DNA from 3 places in the Acidovorax sp. GW821-FHT10E04 genome. Region 3 is predicted to be linked to each of the others. Evidence: predicted binding sites of a transcription regulator. Region 3 holds the regulator's gene; each other region holds the start of a gene.
The links. The regulator FNR, encoded in region 3, switches genes on or off when oxygen is low (the NO sensors DNR and NnrR bind a similar motif). The targets are predictions, from matches to a motif close to TTGATNNNNATCAA.
Positions count from the first base shown of each region.

Region 1: AC07OC_RS04700 (DUF2249 domain-containing protein) is a predicted target of FNR. The motif match lies at 2,427-2,440, and genes of this name have one in related genera.
Region 2: clpB (ATP-dependent chaperone ClpB) is a predicted target of FNR. The motif match lies at 2,874-2,887, and genes of this name have one in related genera.

Region 1 is NZ_JBWKMT010000001.1:1,031,772-1,037,508, forward strand. It holds gene AC07OC_RS04680 (universal stress protein) at 1-134, opposite strand, end outside; gene AC07OC_RS04685 (2OG-Fe dioxygenase family protein) at 258-1,037, opposite strand; gene AC07OC_RS04690 (hypothetical protein) at 1,147-1,641, opposite strand; gene AC07OC_RS04695 (PilZ domain-containing protein) at 1,908-2,282, shown strand; gene AC07OC_RS04700 (DUF2249 domain-containing protein) at 2,499-2,792, shown strand; gene AC07OC_RS04705 (NnrS family protein) at 2,815-4,005, shown strand; gene AC07OC_RS04710 (helix-turn-helix transcriptional regulator) at 4,111-5,202, opposite strand; gene AC07OC_RS04715 (hypothetical protein) at 5,467-5,737, opposite strand, start outside.
Region 2 is NZ_JBWKMT010000004.1:365,731-371,467, forward strand. It holds gene AC07OC_RS15140 (IPTL-CTERM sorting domain-containing protein) at 1-2,803, shown strand, start outside; gene clpB (ATP-dependent chaperone ClpB) at 2,963-5,569, shown strand; gene AC07OC_RS15150 (hypothetical protein) at 5,645-5,737, shown strand, end outside.
Region 3 is NZ_JBWKMT010000002.1:409,751-415,487, forward strand. It holds gene ccoP (cytochrome-c oxidase, cbb3-type subunit III) at 1-126, shown strand, start outside; gene ccoG (cytochrome c oxidase accessory protein CcoG) at 215-1,660, shown strand; gene AC07OC_RS06875 (FixH family protein) at 1,733-2,014, shown strand; gene AC07OC_RS06880 (hypothetical protein) at 2,066-2,359, shown strand; gene fnr (fumarate/nitrate reduction transcriptional regulator Fnr) at 2,425-3,147, opposite strand; gene hemN (oxygen-independent coproporphyrinogen III oxidase) at 3,334-4,716, shown strand; gene AC07OC_RS06895 (sulfite exporter TauE/SafE family protein) at 4,722-5,480, shown strand; gene AC07OC_RS06900 (cyclic di-GMP phosphodiesterase) at 5,691-5,737, shown strand, end outside.

The sequences.
Region 1 (5,737 bases), on a different contig from region 3:
GTGAAGGGATAGGGATCGACCACGTAGACCGCCGTCACGGCGCTGCCAAAGGTCTTGGCCAGGGCCGCGGCCTTGGAGACCGCGAGCATCGAGGTGTTGGAACCGTCGACTGGAACCAGAATGTGCTTGAACATGGTGCTTCTCCTTGAGTTGAGTGTGGGACCTGGCTTGTGGCCCGGCCATGGACATCAGTTTGAACGCCCACCATACCGCGCATCTTGATTCGCATCAAATCGGACGCACTCCCTTGCCGGCGTTCAGCGGCCCGCAGGGGCCTGCCCGACCACATCCGCCCCCTGGAAACCACCCCGGCGGCAGGTGACCACGAGGGTGTCGCGATACCCCCCCTCGCCCAGGGGCTGGATGGGCGTGGATTCATGGATCATGCGCGCATCGTCCAGCAGCAGCAGGGACCACGGCTCGGTCAGCGTGAAGCGCTGGCCGCTGGGGCCCGCCGCCTCGAATACCCGCGTCTCGCCGCCCTTGATGCCCTCGCGCCCCACGAGGAACACGGCCACCAGGTCGACGCCGTCGCGGTGGGCGCCCTCGGGGGTGGGCCGGCCAATGCCGTCGGTGGTGTCGATGCGGAACTGGTGGGCCTCGACGAACCAGGATGCAGGCGCCTCGGAGCGCGCAAACACGGCATCGGACACCCCGGCCAGCGCTGCCAGCAGCTGCTGCCACACCGGCCGGGCGACGGTGGCGGGCTCCATGGGGGCAAACCAGCGCTCCATGCCGCCATGCAGCGCGTTGTACTCCACAGGCTGCCAGTGCGCGCGGTGCGGCACCTGCCGCACCTGCCCGTCCTGCACCACAAAGCAGGCATGGCGGCGGCGGCGGTAGCGCCCGCCGTCCTTGAGGAAATCATCGGGGGGCAGCCCCGCCCAGTCGCCGTTCAGGCCCAGCAATTCCGGCAGGGCGCAGCCCGTCCAGCGGGCCACGTCCGCCGGCGACAGGACGGCAAAGCCGTTCTGCCGCAGCTGGCTGGCGACATCCTGGGGGGCGGTGAAGGGGGGAGAAAAAGTGACTTGGGCCATAGAGGCCCGAGCTTAACCGCTGGTGCCGGCACCGCGTCTGCGATGGCGCAAACGCGGTGCAGCGCGGCGCGGCCTTGCAGGGAGGTGCGCCGCGCGGTCCGTCAATCAGTCAGTCGCGGTGGCCATGTCCATGGCCCTTGCCATTGTTGCCGCGGCCCCGGTCATGGTCGCGGTCCTGCTTGCCGCCGTGGCGATGGTCGTCATCCCACCGGCGGTCATCGCGGCCAGGGCCCCGGTGCGGAGGGCCACGGCGTGGTGGCGGCTCCTGCACGAAGTACACCGGCTGGCTGCACGCGTTGTAGCGCGCGCAGTGCTTGCCCCAGTTCTTGGCATGGCCGGGCGGCACGTAGAGGTAGATCGGCGAGCGCGGCACCACGACCGCGGGGCGGTGGATGATGACCGGCTCGGCATACAGCAGCGGCGGCGGTGGCGCATTGCCGATGTTGATGCGGCCGTACACGCCGGGGGCCAGCTCGCCGCCCACCGTGGCATTGATGTAGGTCTGCGCATGCGCGCCGCCCGCCGCGGCGAGCAGCAGCGCGGCCGCCGCGCCAGACAGGAGGAGACGGATCGTGGACATCGTGGTCATGGTTGTGGTTTTCATCGGGAACTCCTTGCTTGTACCGCCCGGAACAGCACACGATGTGCGGCTGCGGTGCGCGGACCCTGATTTGTAACAAAGCCCGCCCTACCCTAAACCCGAATCCGCGCAAAAGATGTAAGCAAATGGCGACAGAACCGGGCTGCCCGCCGCCGCCCCACGCCGCCTGAGGCAGGTTCATCCGGCGGCCCGGCGTGCCCGGCAAATGCGTGCAGTCGCCGGGCTTGGAGTAGCATGTGCCACCACCCGCTTCGGTCCAGGAGACAGCGATGCCCCACGAACGCCGCCACTTTGTCCGCGTCGGCTTTGACGCGCCGGCCTTGCTGACCACGTCCACCGACGCCTTCAGCGTCCACGTGCAGGACCTTTCGCTCAAGGGCGCGCTGCTGGTGGCACCGGCGCAGGCGAACCTGCAGACCGGCATGCTGTGCCAGCTGACCATTCCCTTGGCCGAAACCGGCAACCACATCGCCATGTCCACCGAGGTCGCGCACGTGGAGGGGCTGCACACCGGTCTGCTGTGCCGCGGGATCGACCTGGACAGCGTGACCCACCTGCGCCGCCTGATCGAGCTGCAGCTGGGCGACCCCGCACTGCTCGAACGCGACCTGGGCGAGCTGACCGCGGCCTCCTCCCTTTCCTGAACAAGCGACGGCCCCCGGCGCCGAAGCCGGCCGGGCTTGCGGCGGGCGCAGGCACAGGCAGGCCCCGCCCTTGACCGCGCCGTGCCTGCCCGGGCTCGGCATGGCGACGGCATTCATCACGGCATCCCTCACGGCATCCATTCATTGACACTCATCAATTGACGTTCCGGCGGCACGCGCCATAATAGATTCATAAAACATGAATCTTTAAGCACCATGCAAGACCAAGCAACCACCGCAGCCACCATCGACGTGCGCGCAATCGCCCCCCGCGAGCGCCATCCGTCCATTTTTCTCGCCTTTGGCAAGCTGGCTGCCGGGCAGGCCATGGACCTGGTCAACGACCACGATCCCCGGCCGCTGTACTACCAGTTCCAGGAAGAACTGCCGGGCCAGTTCACCTGGAGCTACCTGGAGAACGGGCCCGCACAATGGCGCGTGCGCATCCAGAAACAACGCGCCCCAGGCCACGGCAGCGGGCAATGCTGCGGCGCTTGCGGCGGTGCGTAGCCCGGGCCGGGGCCCTACCGCCATGGCACTCCCTATCGGCATGGAAGAACCGCGCCCCGCCCTGTCCCGGGGGTTGGCCCTGTTCGCGCTCGGTTTCCGGCCGTTCTACCTGCTGGCAAGCGTGTTCGCAGCGCTGTCCGTTCCCTTGTGGGCGCTGCAGTTCTCCGGCGCGCTGGGCCGCCCCTATCTGGCGGGCCCGCTCTGGCATGCCCACGAGATGCTGTTCGGCTTCGCGCTGGCGGTCATCGTGGGCTTTCTCTACACCGCCGGCCGCAACTGGACCAACCTTCCCACCCCGACGGGATGGCGCCTGGGTGCGCTGGCCGCCCTGTGGGTGGCGGGACGGATTCTGGTGCTCACACCCTTCGCAGCCACGGCCGCCGTGGTGAACGTGGCGTTTCCGCTGGCCGCGGCGGCCAGCCTGGGCATTGCGTTCTGGAAGGCGCGGAACCAGCGCAACTATTTCTTTGTGGCGCTGCTCCTGCTGCTGGGCGCCGCCATGCTGCTTTTCCATCTGTCGCAGCTGGGCGTCTTTCCCGTCCCCGCAGGGCTCGGCATCCGGATCGCGCTGGACGTGGTTCTTTTCATCCTGGCCGTCATGGGCGGGCGCGTGATCCCGATGTTCACCAACAACGGCGTGGCGGGTGCGCAAGCAACCCGGCGGCCTGCCGTGGAAAAGGCCGCGCTGGGATCGGTGCTGGCCCTGCTCGCCGCGGACGCCACGGGCCTGGGCGGATGGCCACTGGCCACCATCGCGGCATTCGCCTGTCTGGCTCACACCTGGCGCTGGGCGCTGTGGCAGCCCTGGACGGCGCTGCGCGTGCCGCTGGTCTGGGTGCTGCACATGGCCTATCTCTGGATTCCCGTGCACCTGCTGCTTCGCTGCCTGGGCGACCTGGGCCTGGCGGCCTCCTCCCTGGCCACCCACGCCCTGACGGTGGGCGCGGTGGGCGGTCTCATCATCGGAATGATGACGCGCACCGCGCGCGGCCACACGGGGCGGCCCCTGCGCGCGGACCGCTGCGACACCGCCTGCTACCTGCTGGTGCTGCTGGCCGCCGCCGTGCGTGTGGCGGTGCCGCTCGCCAGCCCCGCGCAGACGGTGCACGCCAGCCTGCTGTCCGCCGCCCTCTGGTCGGCAGGCTTTGCGCTGTACGCCGTGCGCTACTGGCCGGTGCTGTCCCGCCCACGGGCCGACGGCCATCCGGGGTAGCGGCCGTGCGCCGCGCCGCCGTCAAGGCCATCTCCACTCCGGCGCCAGCCCACCGGGTCCGTGGTGCGTGCGTGGGCGCGTGCGCGCGGCTGGCCGTGCCCTCCCTCATGCCGGTGCGAAGAGGTAGTCCTGCAGCTCCAGCCGGCTTTGCACGCCCAGCCGTGTGTAGATCTGGCGGCGGTGGTAGGTGGTGGTGTTCTCGCTGATGCCCATCCGCGTGGCGATCTGCGCCTCGGGCAGGCCGCGCGCGAGCCAGTACGCAAGCTCGTGCTGGCGCTGCGGCAGGCCCAGCGCGCGCAACGCGGGCAGCAGCTGCGCCACGCGCGAGACCCGCTGGGTGATGTGGATGCCCGCCGCCCGGCCTTCGCCGGCCGCGGCGGCCATCAGCGTCGCGCGCAGCGAAAACGCGCCGCTGGCGTTGCGCAGGTCCAGCTGCGGCGGCGCGCGGACGCTGCCCCCCTGGCGGGCATGTTCCAGGCGCTGCAGCAGCGCCTGGAGCGCGGGCGGCAGTTCGGCACGCCGGTACCAGCGCGGCCCGAACGCCAGCGCCATCAGCCGGTCGGCCTGGGGCGATGTCCACAGCAGCTGCCCTTGCGGCGAGGCCACCAGCATGGCGCTTTCATGCACCACGCTGTCGTGCGCATCCACTTCGCCGGGCTGCAGGATGCGCGCCAGCCACGGCTCCAGCCGGGCCAGCAGGGCTGCGTCTTCGGCCCCGAAGCGCGGCGCCTGCGGCCTGCGATACAGCTTGAGCGCGCCCACGCCCGCCCCCTGTGGCGTGCGCAGCACCAGGCTCAGGCAGTCCAGCAGTTCCGCGGGGCGCAGCGCCAGGTTGTAGAAGTCGCTGCGCAGCAGCTCGCCCATCGGCACGGTGATCAGCTGCTCCATCACCTGCGGCCCATGGTCGTCGCGCACGGCGGCGGCGAAATCGTGGGCGCTGCGGCGGATCACCTTGTGCTCGCTCGCCCTCACCTGCGGCTCGAAGTACAGGTGCATCAAGTCACGCGCCAGCGATGGCTCGATGTACACATCCAGCGCGCCGTCGCTGCCAGGGTGGAAGTAGCCGCTCGTGTCGAAGGCGATCAGGTGGTGCAGCTCATGCAGCAGGGGTTCGATGAGCTGCGGACCGTTGACGTCCAGACAGGCCAGCTGTTGCAGGCGCGCCAGGGCGCGCCGCTGAATACGGGAAAAAGGCATGGAGTAGTTGAGTTATGTGCCACAGCGCATCCAGGCAATGCGTGGAGGCAAAGCTAGCACACCGGCCCCCCACAGCAACCCACCCCCAGGGGTGGGGCGCGGCGCCCCGGGGACGCATGGCCTCTGCTTTTTGGCGCCGGGCCCGTGGTGGCGCGGCGCCCCGGCCGGGCCGCCATGCAAGGTTTCAGCGCGGCCACGAACCGCCGCGTGTCTCTTTGGGGGTACCCGCCCCCCCGCAAGCCGCGCAGCATCCTCGCGGTTTCTTTAGAACAGGGATGAGGGTGACTGCCGTTCCCACTGGGGGGAAGGCTGCAGCTCGCCAAAATGGCTTGTCTCGGATTCAATCGCATCCTCGACCAGATGCAGCAGGTGCGCTGCCCGCAACTCGTCGTGCGGGTCGCGCACACCGGTGAAGTCGTGCCGCTCCACGCGGATGGACAGGCCTTCGAAGTTGGGATCGGTTTCTGGCAACCCCTGGGCCAGGGCCTCTATTCGCTCGAAGGCCTCGCGGGCGACCGTCGGCGCGACGGTGATG
Region 2 (5,737 bases), on a different contig from region 3:
GGCGGTGGCGGACTTCGATGGCGACGGGCGGCTGGACGTGGCCGTTGCGGTCTTCTCGGGCGCGGCCAAGGGGGTTTCGGTGCTGTGGGGCGACGGGACAGGCCGGCTGGATGGGCGTCCCCGCACGGAGATCGGCATGGGTGTGTCGACGACACGCATCGTCTCGGGCGACTGGAATGAAGACGGGCATGCCGACATCGTGGTGGGCTCGGGCGATGGCGTCTTCTGGCTGCGGGGAGACGGCGCGGGCGGCTTCGCGGCGGCCCAGCGCCTGACGGGCGATGAGTACGTGCCTTTCGTGGCCGTCGGCGATGCCAACGGAGACGGCCACCTGGACATCCTGGCGCTGGTGCAGAACACCTCGGCCAGCCCGATCCTCCTGACCGGGGACGGCACGGGAAACTTTTCACGCCGCGGCGTGGGCTCCCCCGGATGGTTCTCGAGCGCTGCCATCGTGGATGCCACGGGCGATGGACGGGCGGACCTGGTGCTCGCGCGCTCCAGCGGCACCGTTGTGGTGTGGCCCGGCCTCGCCGGTGGCGGGTTCGGCTTCAACGCAGGGGGCCAGGAGTACTCGGTGGGTGATGACGAAAGCACCCTGGCGGTGGCCGATTTCAACGGCGACGGCCACCCGGACATTGCCGTGGCCAACGGGTGGGGCGGGCGAATGGTCCGGTTGCTGGGAGACGGCGCGGGCCGCTTTGCCGCCGCACGCAGCTACGGCATCCCCGAGCGGGACGCGCGCGCTGTGGCGGTGGCCGACTTCAACGAGGACGGGCGGATCGACCTGGCCGTCGCCTACGCGGATGAATCCAGCGTCTGGATCCTGCGGGGCGATGGCCAGGGCGGCTTCGTGTTGTCCACGCGGCTCGATACCGGGGCGCAGGTGCGCGCGCTGGCCGCTGGCGACCTCGACGGGGATGGCCACGCGGACCTGGCGGTGGTCAGCGAAACCGACCGGAGCGTCATGGTCTATCTGGGCCGGGGGGCGGGCGACTTCTCCCTGGCGGGCCAGGGTTTCTTTACCGGGCTGTCGCCCAGGTCGATCGTCACCGGGACATTTCGCGGGCCGGGCTACCCTGCCCATGCCGCCGTGTGGGCGCTGGAGACGACCAGCTCGCTCGAAGCCATCCGATGGGTGGGCGTCACGCCCCAAGGCGCCGTCGACATGCTGGACATGACGGTGTGGCAGGGCGTGCGGGGCTTCGCGCCGGTCGATGTCAACCAGGATGGGCGCACCGACCTGGTGGCCGCGACCTCGGCGGGCACCGTGGGCACTTCGCTGTCCGCCGCTTCGCAGCCGCTGGAGCCGGTCTACCTGCCTGTCTCGGCTGGCCCGCTGGGCGCGGTCGCGGGGTGGGGCGTCGCGGGGCGGGCGGGGGTGTTCACGGCCGCCGGCACGCAGATCGCGTCCCTGGCCGCGGCGCCCGGGCAGGCGCTGGGCGTGGTGGGACAGTACGGCGCAGGGCTCGCGGCCAAGGCGCTCGCGGCCGCGGATTTCGATGGCGACGGGCTGCCCGACGTGGTGGGCGCCGACGCGTCGGGTGGGATCGCCATCCTGCGCGGGCAGGCCGGGGTGGGCGCTCTGGGCCTGCCTGTCGCGCGGTTCGCCGGAGGCACGGCCGAGCAGATGGCGGTGGCCGATTTCAATGGCGACGGCAGGCCGGACGTCGCCATTGCCAACGGTATCGCGGGCATCACGGTGCTGATGAATGCCTCCCCGTCGGCCGATGCCGCATTGGCCTCCCTGGCGCTGTCGCAGGGTGTCCTCAGCCCCGCGTTCCAGCCGCAGGTAGTGGCGTATGCGGCTGGCGTGCCGCATGCGGTGACCGCGCTTTCCCTGACGCCCGTCGCCGCCGATGCCGGGGCCTCCATCACCGTGAACGGCACGCCCGTGGCCAGCAGCTCCGCGACGCCGCCCCTGGCCCTGGTGCCGGGTACCAATGTGATCCAGGTGGAGGTGCTCGCGCAGAACGGCGTGGCCCGCCGGACGTACACCATCACCGTGGTCCGCGACCAGACGGTCCGGCACGCGGTCACGGCCCTGGCGGGCTCGGGTGGCAGCATCGGCCCGGCCGGCACGGTCGACGTGGCGCAGGGACAGACGCAGGCCTTCACCGTCACGCCCGGCGCGGGTTACCGCATCGCGTCCGTGGCGGGCTGTGGCGGCAGCCTGGCCGGTAGCACCTACACCACGGCAGCGGTGACGGCCGCCTGCACCGTGCAGGCGCGTTTTGAAACCCTGCCCACACCGACGAACACCGGGTCGGGGCCCGTCAACGTGGGCGTGGTGGATGGCAGCACGGGCTGTCAGCTGGATCTGGCGGGCACCGGCCCGGTGGCGGTGCCGGCGCCGTACCCCGGCGCCACCTTGCCGCACGGGGCGTTCCGCCTGCGGCTCATCCATTGCCAGCCGGGTGAGACGGTGCGTGTGGCGGTGACCTTTCCAGACCTCACGGGCTTCACCGTGAAGAAGTACGGGCCCACACCCGACAGCCCTTCCTCCAGCCGATACTACGACCCCGTGAACCTGCAGATCAGCGGCAACACCGTGACCTACGATGTGACGGACGGTGGCTGGGGGGACGACAGCTTTGGCGCGCAGGATGGCACCATCAACGACCCTGTCGTCCCCGTGCTGCTGGCGCCTGGCCCGGTGGCGATCCCCACGCTGTCGGCCGGGGGCCTGGGTGGGCTGGCTGCCCTTCTGGGGTTGCTGGCCTTGCGGGGCGGCCGGCGCACGGCCCTGCGGGCCCACTGGGCCGGTACCTGGTCCGGAGTTTCGAGAGAAATCAGCCGCTAGCGCTTGATGGTAAAGCGCTGGAAGCTATAAAAATGGTAGCTAATGGGGAAGCCATCGGCTGGATGATTCGCTGACGCAGGTCAATCGGTGGGCGGGGGCAGTGTCTTGAAATCAGGCATACCCCGCCTCAAGTGCTCTGCAATTCGGAGGACATCCACCATGCGTCTCGACAAATTCACCACCAAGTTCCAGGAAGCCCTGAGCGATGCCCAGAGCATCGCCCTGGGCAATGACCACGCCTACATCGAGCCCGTGCACATGCTCGTGGCCATGCTCAAGCAGGACGACGGCCCCAAGGCGCTGCTGCAGCGTGCGGGCGCCAATGTGCCCGGCCTGCTGGCGGCGGCCGAGGCCGCCGTCAAGCGCCTGCCCCAGGTGCAGGGCAACGAGCAGGTGCAGGGCGGCCCGGAGCTCGGCCGCGTGCTGCAGGCCACCGAGAAGGAGGCCATCAAGCGCGGCGACCAGTTCATCGCCAGCGAGCTGTTCCTGCTGGCCGTGATCGACAGCAAGGGCGAGGCCGCCAAGATCGCCAAGGACAACGGCCTGACGCGCAAGAGCCTGGAAGCCGCCATCGACGCCGTGCGCGGCGGCCAGAAGATGGACAGTGCCGAGGCCGAGGGCCAGCGCGGCGCCCTGGCCAAGTACTGCATCGACCTGACCGAGCGCGCGCGCATCGGCAAGCTCGACCCCGTGATCGGCCGCGACGACGAGATCCGCCGCGCCATCCAGGTGCTGCAGCGCCGCACCAAGAACAACCCGGTGCTCATCGGCGAGCCCGGCGTGGGCAAGACGGCCATCGTCGAAGGCCTGGCCCAGCGCATCGTGGCCGGCGAGGTACCCGAGTCGCTCAAGAACAAGCGCGTGCTGTCGCTGGACATGGCGGCGCTGCTCGCGGGCGCCAAGTTCCGCGGCGAGTTCGAGGAGCGCCTGAAGACCGTGCTGAACGAATTGGCCAAGGACGAGGGGCAAACAATAGTCTTCATCGACGAGCTGCACACCATGGTGGGCGCGGGCAAGGCCGAGGGCGCGATGGATGCGGGCAACATGCTCAAGCCAGCGCTTGCGCGCGGCGAGCTGCACTGCGTGGGCGCGACCACGCTCGACGAGTACCGCAAGTACATCGAGAAGGACGCCGCGCTGGAGCGGCGCTTCCAGAAGATCCTCGTGGGCGAACCCACCGTGGAGGCGACCATCGCCATCCTGCGCGGCCTGCAGGAAAAGTACGAGGTGCACCACGGCGTGGACATCACCGACCCGGCCATCGTGGCCGCGGCCGAGCTGTCCAACCGCTACATCACCGACCGCTTCCTGCCCGACAAGGCGATTGACCTCATCGACGAGGCCGCGTCCAAGATCAAGATCGAGATGGACTCCAAGCCCGAGGTGATGGACAAGCTCGACCGCCGCCTGATCCAGCTGCAGATCGAGCGCGAAGCGGTGCGCCGCGAGAAGGATGAGTCCTCGCAAAAGCGCTTTGCGCTCATCGAGGAAGAGATCGCCAAGCTGCAAAAGGAAATCGCCGACTACGACGAGATCTGGCAGTCCGAAAAAGCCCAGGCGCAGGGCAGCGCGCACGTGCGCGAGGCCATCGACAAGCTCAAGTTCCAGATCGAGGAATTCACCCGCAAGGGCGACTTCAACAAGGTGGCCGAGCTGCAGTACGGCAAGCTGCCCGACCTGGAAAAGCAGCTGAAGGAAGCGCAGGCGCAGGAGGATGGCAAGGACGGCGCCCCCGCCACCCGCCGCCTGCTGCGCACACAGGTGGGTGCCGAAGAAATTGCCGAGGTGGTGAGCCGCGCCACGGGCATTCCGGTGGCCAAGATGATGCAGGGCGAAAAGGACAAGCTCCTGCTGATGGAGGCCAAGCTGCATGAACGCGTGGTGGGCCAGGAGGAGGCGATCGCCGCCGTGGCCAACGCCATCCGCCGTTCGCGCTCGGGCCTGAGTGACCCCAACCGCCCCACGGGCTCGTTCCTGTTCCTGGGCCCCACGGGCGTGGGCAAGACCGAGCTGTGCAAGGCGCTGGCGGGCTTTCTGTTCGACAGCGAGGACCACCTGGTGCGCATCGACATGAGCGAGTTCATGGAAAAGCACTCGGTGGCCCGCCTGATCGGCGCGCCGCCCGGCTACGTGGGCTACGAGGAGGGTGGCTACCTCACGGAGGCCGTGCGCCGCAAGCCCTACAGCGTGCTGCTGCTCGACGAGGTGGAGAAGGCCCACCCGGATGTGTTCAACGTGCTGCTGCAGGTGCTGGACGACGGCCGCCTGACCGACGGCCAGGGACGTACCGTGGACTTCAAGAACACGGTGATCGTGATGACGAGCAACATCGGCTCGCACCTGATCCAGGCCATGGTCGGACAGGACTCCGAGGACATCAAGGAAGCGGTGTGGGGCGAGCTCAAGAACCACTTCCGGCCCGAGTTCCTCAACCGCATCGACGAGACCGTGGTGTTCCACGCGCTGGACGCGCAGCACATCGCCTCGATCGCCAGGATCCAGCTGCAGCTGCTGCAATCCCGGCTGGCCAAGATGGATTTGGAATTGCAGGTGTCGGATGCGGCCTTGGCAGAATTGGCCAAGGTGGGGTTCGACCCGGTGTTCGGCGCGCGGCCGCTCAAGCGGGCGATCCAGCAGCGCATCGAGAACCCGCTGTCCAAGTTGTTGCTGGAAGGGCGTTTCCCGCCCAAGAGCGTGATTCCGGTCACCGTGAACCCCGTGCTGGAGCCGGGTGTGTTCCAGTTCGGCGTGGCCCCGCAGGAGTGATGTGGGCCGGGAAAGGGATTGCGGCGCTGGCCAGGGCTGCAATCCCGACCCCAAGTTGTGAAGGAGAGGTGTCGTTTGAATGAATTTGTTGCGGGCGTTGTGCGCCTGTTGCTGCGGGTGGTGGTCATCGCCATGGGCTTGGTGCTGTTCGCCAGCCTGCTGGTCGCC
Region 3 (5,737 bases):
GTCAACAACGGCAAGGTCAACCAGATGCCGGCCCAGGCCGACAAGTTGACGGAAGCGCAGATCGGCGTGCTGTCTGCGTACGTATGGGGCCTGTCCAACGGCAAGCAGGCTGCCGCGGTGCGCTGATCCGGGCCGGGTGGTGCGCCCCCTGGCGCTGCCCCCGGTTTTTTGCCCCATTGCTGAAGACACACCAAGCCAATAGGTCGACACCACCATGAAGCCACCCAGCGGGCCAGCCCGCAAGGTCATTCCGATTGCACCGGTTGCATCCGATGCCTCGTCCGAGGGCGAGATCGTCTCCTTGTACGAAGCGCAGAAGAAGATTTACCCGCGCTCCATCAGTGGCCTGTTCGCACGCTGGCGCTGGGGCATGGTGTTTCTCACGCAACTGGTCTTTTACGGCCTTCCCTGGTTCGAGTGGGGGCAGCGCCAGATGGTGCTGTTCGACCTGGGGGCACGGCGGTTCTATATTTTCGGGCTGGTGCTCTATCCGCAGGACTTCATCTATCTCACGGGCCTGCTCATCATCTCGGCGCTGTCGCTTTTCCTGTTCACGGCCGTGGCGGGGCGGCTGTGGTGCGGTTTCGCCTGTCCCCAGACGGTCTACACCGAAATGTTCATGTGGATCGAGCACAAGATCGAAGGCGATCGCAGTGCCCGGCTGCGGCTGGACAACGGGCCCTGGACCTTCGAGAAGATCCGCAAGAAGTTTCTCAAACAGGTGGTATGGATCACCGTGGCGCTGTGGACGGGGTTCACGTTCGTGGGCTATTTCGTGCCCATCCGCGAGCTCGGCGCGGAACTGCTGGCGCTGCAGGGCAACTGGCAGATATTCTGGGTGCTGTTCTACGGCTTTGCCACGTATGGCAATGCGGGCTACATGCGCGAGCAGGTGTGCAAGTACATGTGCCCCTACGCGCGCTTTCAGAGCGCGATGTTCGACCGGGACACCCTGATCGTGAGCTATGACGTGGAACGCGGCGAGCCGCGCGGCCCGCGCAACAAGACGATCGACCACAAGGCCAAGGGCCTGGGCGACTGCATTGACTGCACCCTGTGCGTGCAGGTGTGTCCCGTGGGCATCGATATCCGCAAGGGCCTGCAGTACGAGTGCATTGGCTGCGGACTGTGCGTGGATGCGTGCAACACGGTGATGGACAAGATGCACTACCCCCGGGGGCTGATCCGCTTTTCCACGCTGAACGGCGTGGCGCAGCGCTGGAGCCAGTCGCAGATCCTGCGGCGCGTCCTGCGGCCTCGCGTGCTGATCTACACCGCCGTGCTGGTGGCACTGTGCGTGGGCATGATGGCCAGCCTGGTCACCCGCACGCCGCTCAAGGTGGATGTGGTGCGCGACCGCGCGGCCCTGTCGCGCATCGTGGCGGGCGGCAAGCTGGAGAATATCTACCGCCTGCAGATCATGAACGCCACCGAAGGCCCCCAGCGCTACCGCATCGGCGCCCGCGGCCTGGACGGGCTGGAGGTGGCCTCTGAAGCCGAGGTGGACATTGGCCCCGCGGAGTCCCGGTGGGTGGCCGTGCGCCTGCAGATACCGTATGGCTCCGCGCCCCCGGGCTCCCATGCCGTGCAGTTCGATGTGCAGGCGGTGGGCGCTGCGGCCCATGTGACCGAGAAGTCCGTATTCCTGGTGCCCCGATGAGGCGACGTGCACCCCGGTGCACGGCCCCGGGGACGTTGTATGACCGAGAAGATTTTTGAGGAGCAAGCACCCATGCCATCCAATCCAGCCATCGGCTCCGCCCCCGCCACCGCTGCGCCCTGGTGGAAATTCGGCCACGTCTGGCTGATCATCGCCGGCCCTGCCATCGTCATCGTGGCGGGCTTTGTCACGCTGTGGCTGGCGATTTCGCGGCCAGACCCCGTGGTCGTCGAGGACTACTACCGCCAGGGCATCGAAATCAACAAGACGCTGGAGGCTCCGGAGAAGAGCCTGGCCCCGGCCATGAAGGGCCGCAACCACGCGGCGACACCGGTTCAGGACCAGCCACGCTGAAACCCCTGGCCGAGCAGCGGGTCTGCGCGGCCTTACCAGGAGACAACCCCGATGTGGACGCAACGCCTGATGTGGATTGCATGGCCCGCCTTTCTGATGGCGGGCGCGATGGAGATGCTGGTTTTTGCTATGGTGGACCCGCAGGACCTGCATTGGTTCGGGCAGCCGCTGGCCCTGTCGCGCCAGGGCGTCTACACGCTCGCGTTCTTTGCGTTCTGGGCCATCACCATGGCCTCCAGCGCGTTGACCACGCTGCTGGCAATGTCGCCCTTTGAACTCAACCGCTGCCCCGTGCCCGAAGGCGAGCGCCCTGATGATTGCCGAAAGACATCATCCTGCCCTTGAACAGCGCACCGGCCGGGCTCCGGTGGCAAGGCGTTGCCGGGACGGGCGGACCTGGCTCGCCTTGCTCAGTGGCAGGCGGACTGGTTGTTCACGATGCGCTTGAGCGCGTCGGTCTCGAGGATGCGGACATGGCGCTGCTTGACTTCGACAATGCCTTCTTCCACAAACTTGGAGAAGGTGCGGCTCACGGTCTCGAGCTTGAGGCCCAGGTAGCTGCCGATCTCCTCGCGCGTCATGCGCAGCACCAGCTCGGACTGCGAGAATCCGCGGGCGTGCAGGCGCTGCACCAGATTGAGCAGGAACGCTGCCAGGCGCTCCTCGGCACGCATGCTGCCCAGCAGCAGCATCACGCCGTGTTCGCGCACGATCTCGCGGCTCATGATCTTGTGCACGTGGTGCTGCAGCGCGGTGACCTCGCGGGACAATTCCTCGATGCGGTCAAACGGCATGACGCAGACCTCGGCGTCTTCCAGGGCCACCGCATCGCAGGTGTGGTGGTCATTCACGATGCCGTCCAGGCCGATGATCTCGCCCGCCATCTGGAACCCCGTGACCTGGTCGCGTCCGTCCTCGGTGGCCACGCAGGTCTTGAAAAAGCCGGTGCGGATGGCATAAAGCGAGGTGAACGACTCACCATTGCGAAACAGCGTACCGCCGCGCTTCACCTTGCGGCGAACTGCAACGACCTCGTCGATGCGGTGCAGTTGCTCTTCGCTCAGGCCCACCGGCATGCACAGCTCGCGCAGGTTGCAATTGGAACAGGCGACTTTGATGGTGAGCGGGTTCATAGGCACAGGGCGGAGTTAGGTTTCGAGCATACCGCCCGATGGCCGAAGAGGGAGTCTCTTGGAGGGCGGGCAGGCGACTGACATGCATCAAATTGTCGCTGTTCCGGCCACTCCATCACTTGATTCATGTCAAGGACATGGGGGGCAGCTTACGGCACAGTCAAGGTGTACGCAAGGATTCGCCCCATGACCGCTGTTTCGCCTGACCTGCTGCGCCGTTTTGACGTACCAGGCCCCCGCTATACCTCCTATCCGACGGCCGACCGGTTTGTGGAAGCCTTCGGCCAGGAGGACTACGCCCTCGCCCTCGAGCAGCGCCGCATGGGCACCCTGACCAAGGCGCTGCCCTTGTCCCTGTATGTGCACATCCCTTTTTGCGAGTCGCTGTGCTACTACTGCGCCTGCAACAAGATCATCACCAAGCACCACGACCGGGCTGAAGTCTATCTGCGCTATCTCAGCCGCGAGATCGATCTGCACACGGCGCACTGCGGCACGGGGCAGGTGGTGAGCCAGCTGCATCTGGGCGGCGGCACCCCCACCTTCCTGTCGGACGATGGCTTGCGGGAACTCATGGCGATGCTCCAGCGCAGCTTCACCCTGGCGCCGGGCGGGGAGTACTCGATCGAGGTGGACCCCCGTACCGTCAATGCCGACCGGCTTGCCGTGCTCGCGGAGCTTGGATTCAACCGGCTGAGTTTTGGCGTGCAGGATTTTGACCCCGAGGTTCAGAAGGCGGTGCACCGCATCCAGCCCGCCGAACAGGTGTTTTCGCTGGTGGAATCCGCGCGCTCGCTCGGCTTCGAATCGATCAATGTGGACCTGATCTACGGGTTGCCGCGCCAGACGCCGGAGTCGTTCGACCGCACGCTGGCGCAGGTGGTTCAGTTGCGGCCTGATCGCATTGCGCTGTATGCCTATGCCCACCTGCCGGAGCGGTTCAAGCCCCAGCGCCGCATCCTCTCCGCCGAACTGCCCGCAGCCTCCGGCAAGGTGTCGATGCTCTCCCGTTCGCTCGACGCGTTCATGGGCGCCGGCTATGTGTATGTGGGGATGGACCACTTCGCGCTGCCGGAGGACTCGCTGGCCGTCGCCAAGCGGCAGGGCCGCTTGCACCGCAACTTCCAGGGCTACAGCACCCAGCCCGACTGCGACCTGATCGGCCTGGGCGTGTCGGCCATTGGCAGGGTCGGCGCCACCTACAGCCAGAACGCCAAGACCCTGGATGAGTACTACGACCTGCTGAACCAGGGGCGTCTGCCCGTGGTGCGTGGCCTGGCCCTGACGCGGGACGACCTCGTGCGCCGTGCCGTCATCATGTCCTTGATGTGCCAGGGAGAACTGCTGTTCGAGCCCATGGAACAGGCCTGGCTCCTCGATTTTCGGCACTATTTCTCCGCCGAACTGGCGCAACTCGACACCATGGCCGAGCAGGGACTGGTCAAGGTGAGGCCCGACGGTGTCGAGGTCACGGCCATGGGCTGGTTCTTCGTGCGCGGCATCGCCATGGTTTTCGACCGATATCTGCAGGCAGACCGCAACCGCGCGCGTTTTTCACGCATCATCTGAATCCCATGCTTGCAACGGTTGCCTCGACTGCCTTGTTGATGGGGCTCGTTGGCGGGTCCCATTGCCTGGCCATGTGCTCGGCACCTTGTGGCGCCGTGGTGGGGCAGGGGAGCGCGGGCTGCGCATCCGCCCCGGGCGCCGGGGCGCCGGCGGAGGGGGCTCCCCCGAAGGTGCAGGCGGTGCGGTGGGCACCGCGCGGTGGCGTGGCCCGGCGGGCCGTGGCCTTTCATACGGGCCGCCTGACGGGATATGCCCTGGCGGGCGGGCTGGCCGCCCTGGCCATGGACAGCCTGGCGTGGCTCACTCAGCAGACCATGGCACTGCGCCCGGCGTGGACCTTGATGCACGTCGCGGTGATGGCGTGGGGGCTGATGCTGATGGTCCAGGCGCGGCAGCCGCTCTGGGTGGAGCAGGCGGGCCGTGGCGTGTGGGAGCGCGTGCGGCCTCTGGTCCGTGCCCCGGGAGGCATTCTTGCCGCGGGGTTTCTCTGGGCGCTGATGCCCTGTGGCTTGCTGTATTCGGCGCTGCTGGTGGCTGCCTTGAGCGGAGGGCCCCTGGAGGGCGCATTGTCCATGGCGCTTTTTGGCATTGGCAGCGGCGTCTGGCTGGTCGGCGGGCCCTGGGCCTGGACGCGGTTGCGGGCCCGGCTCAACACCGTGCGCGCGGACTGGGGGACGCGCGCCGCCGGTGGCCTGCTCTGCGCGGTGGCAAGCTGGGCACTGTGGATGGACCTCGTCTACAAACCCTCACTGTGGTGCCGCTAGCGTGCATTCGGGCCGCGGCGGCCTGAGGGCGAGGCGGTTTCGGTAACCCACATCCCCATGAGGGGGATTGTCCCGCCCCGTGGCTTCGGGCAGGCAAGTGTTGCCGTGCCGCCGCGGCGCGGGTGGGCTCCTTCGACAAGGCCTTCGAACTGGCGATAATCTGTGTAACTATTGGTGGCATTCACGTCTCCATGTTTCGCGCGCCCCGAAGTGAACTCCTCCATCCTCATCGATATCAGCCAACTGCGCGTCGGCAT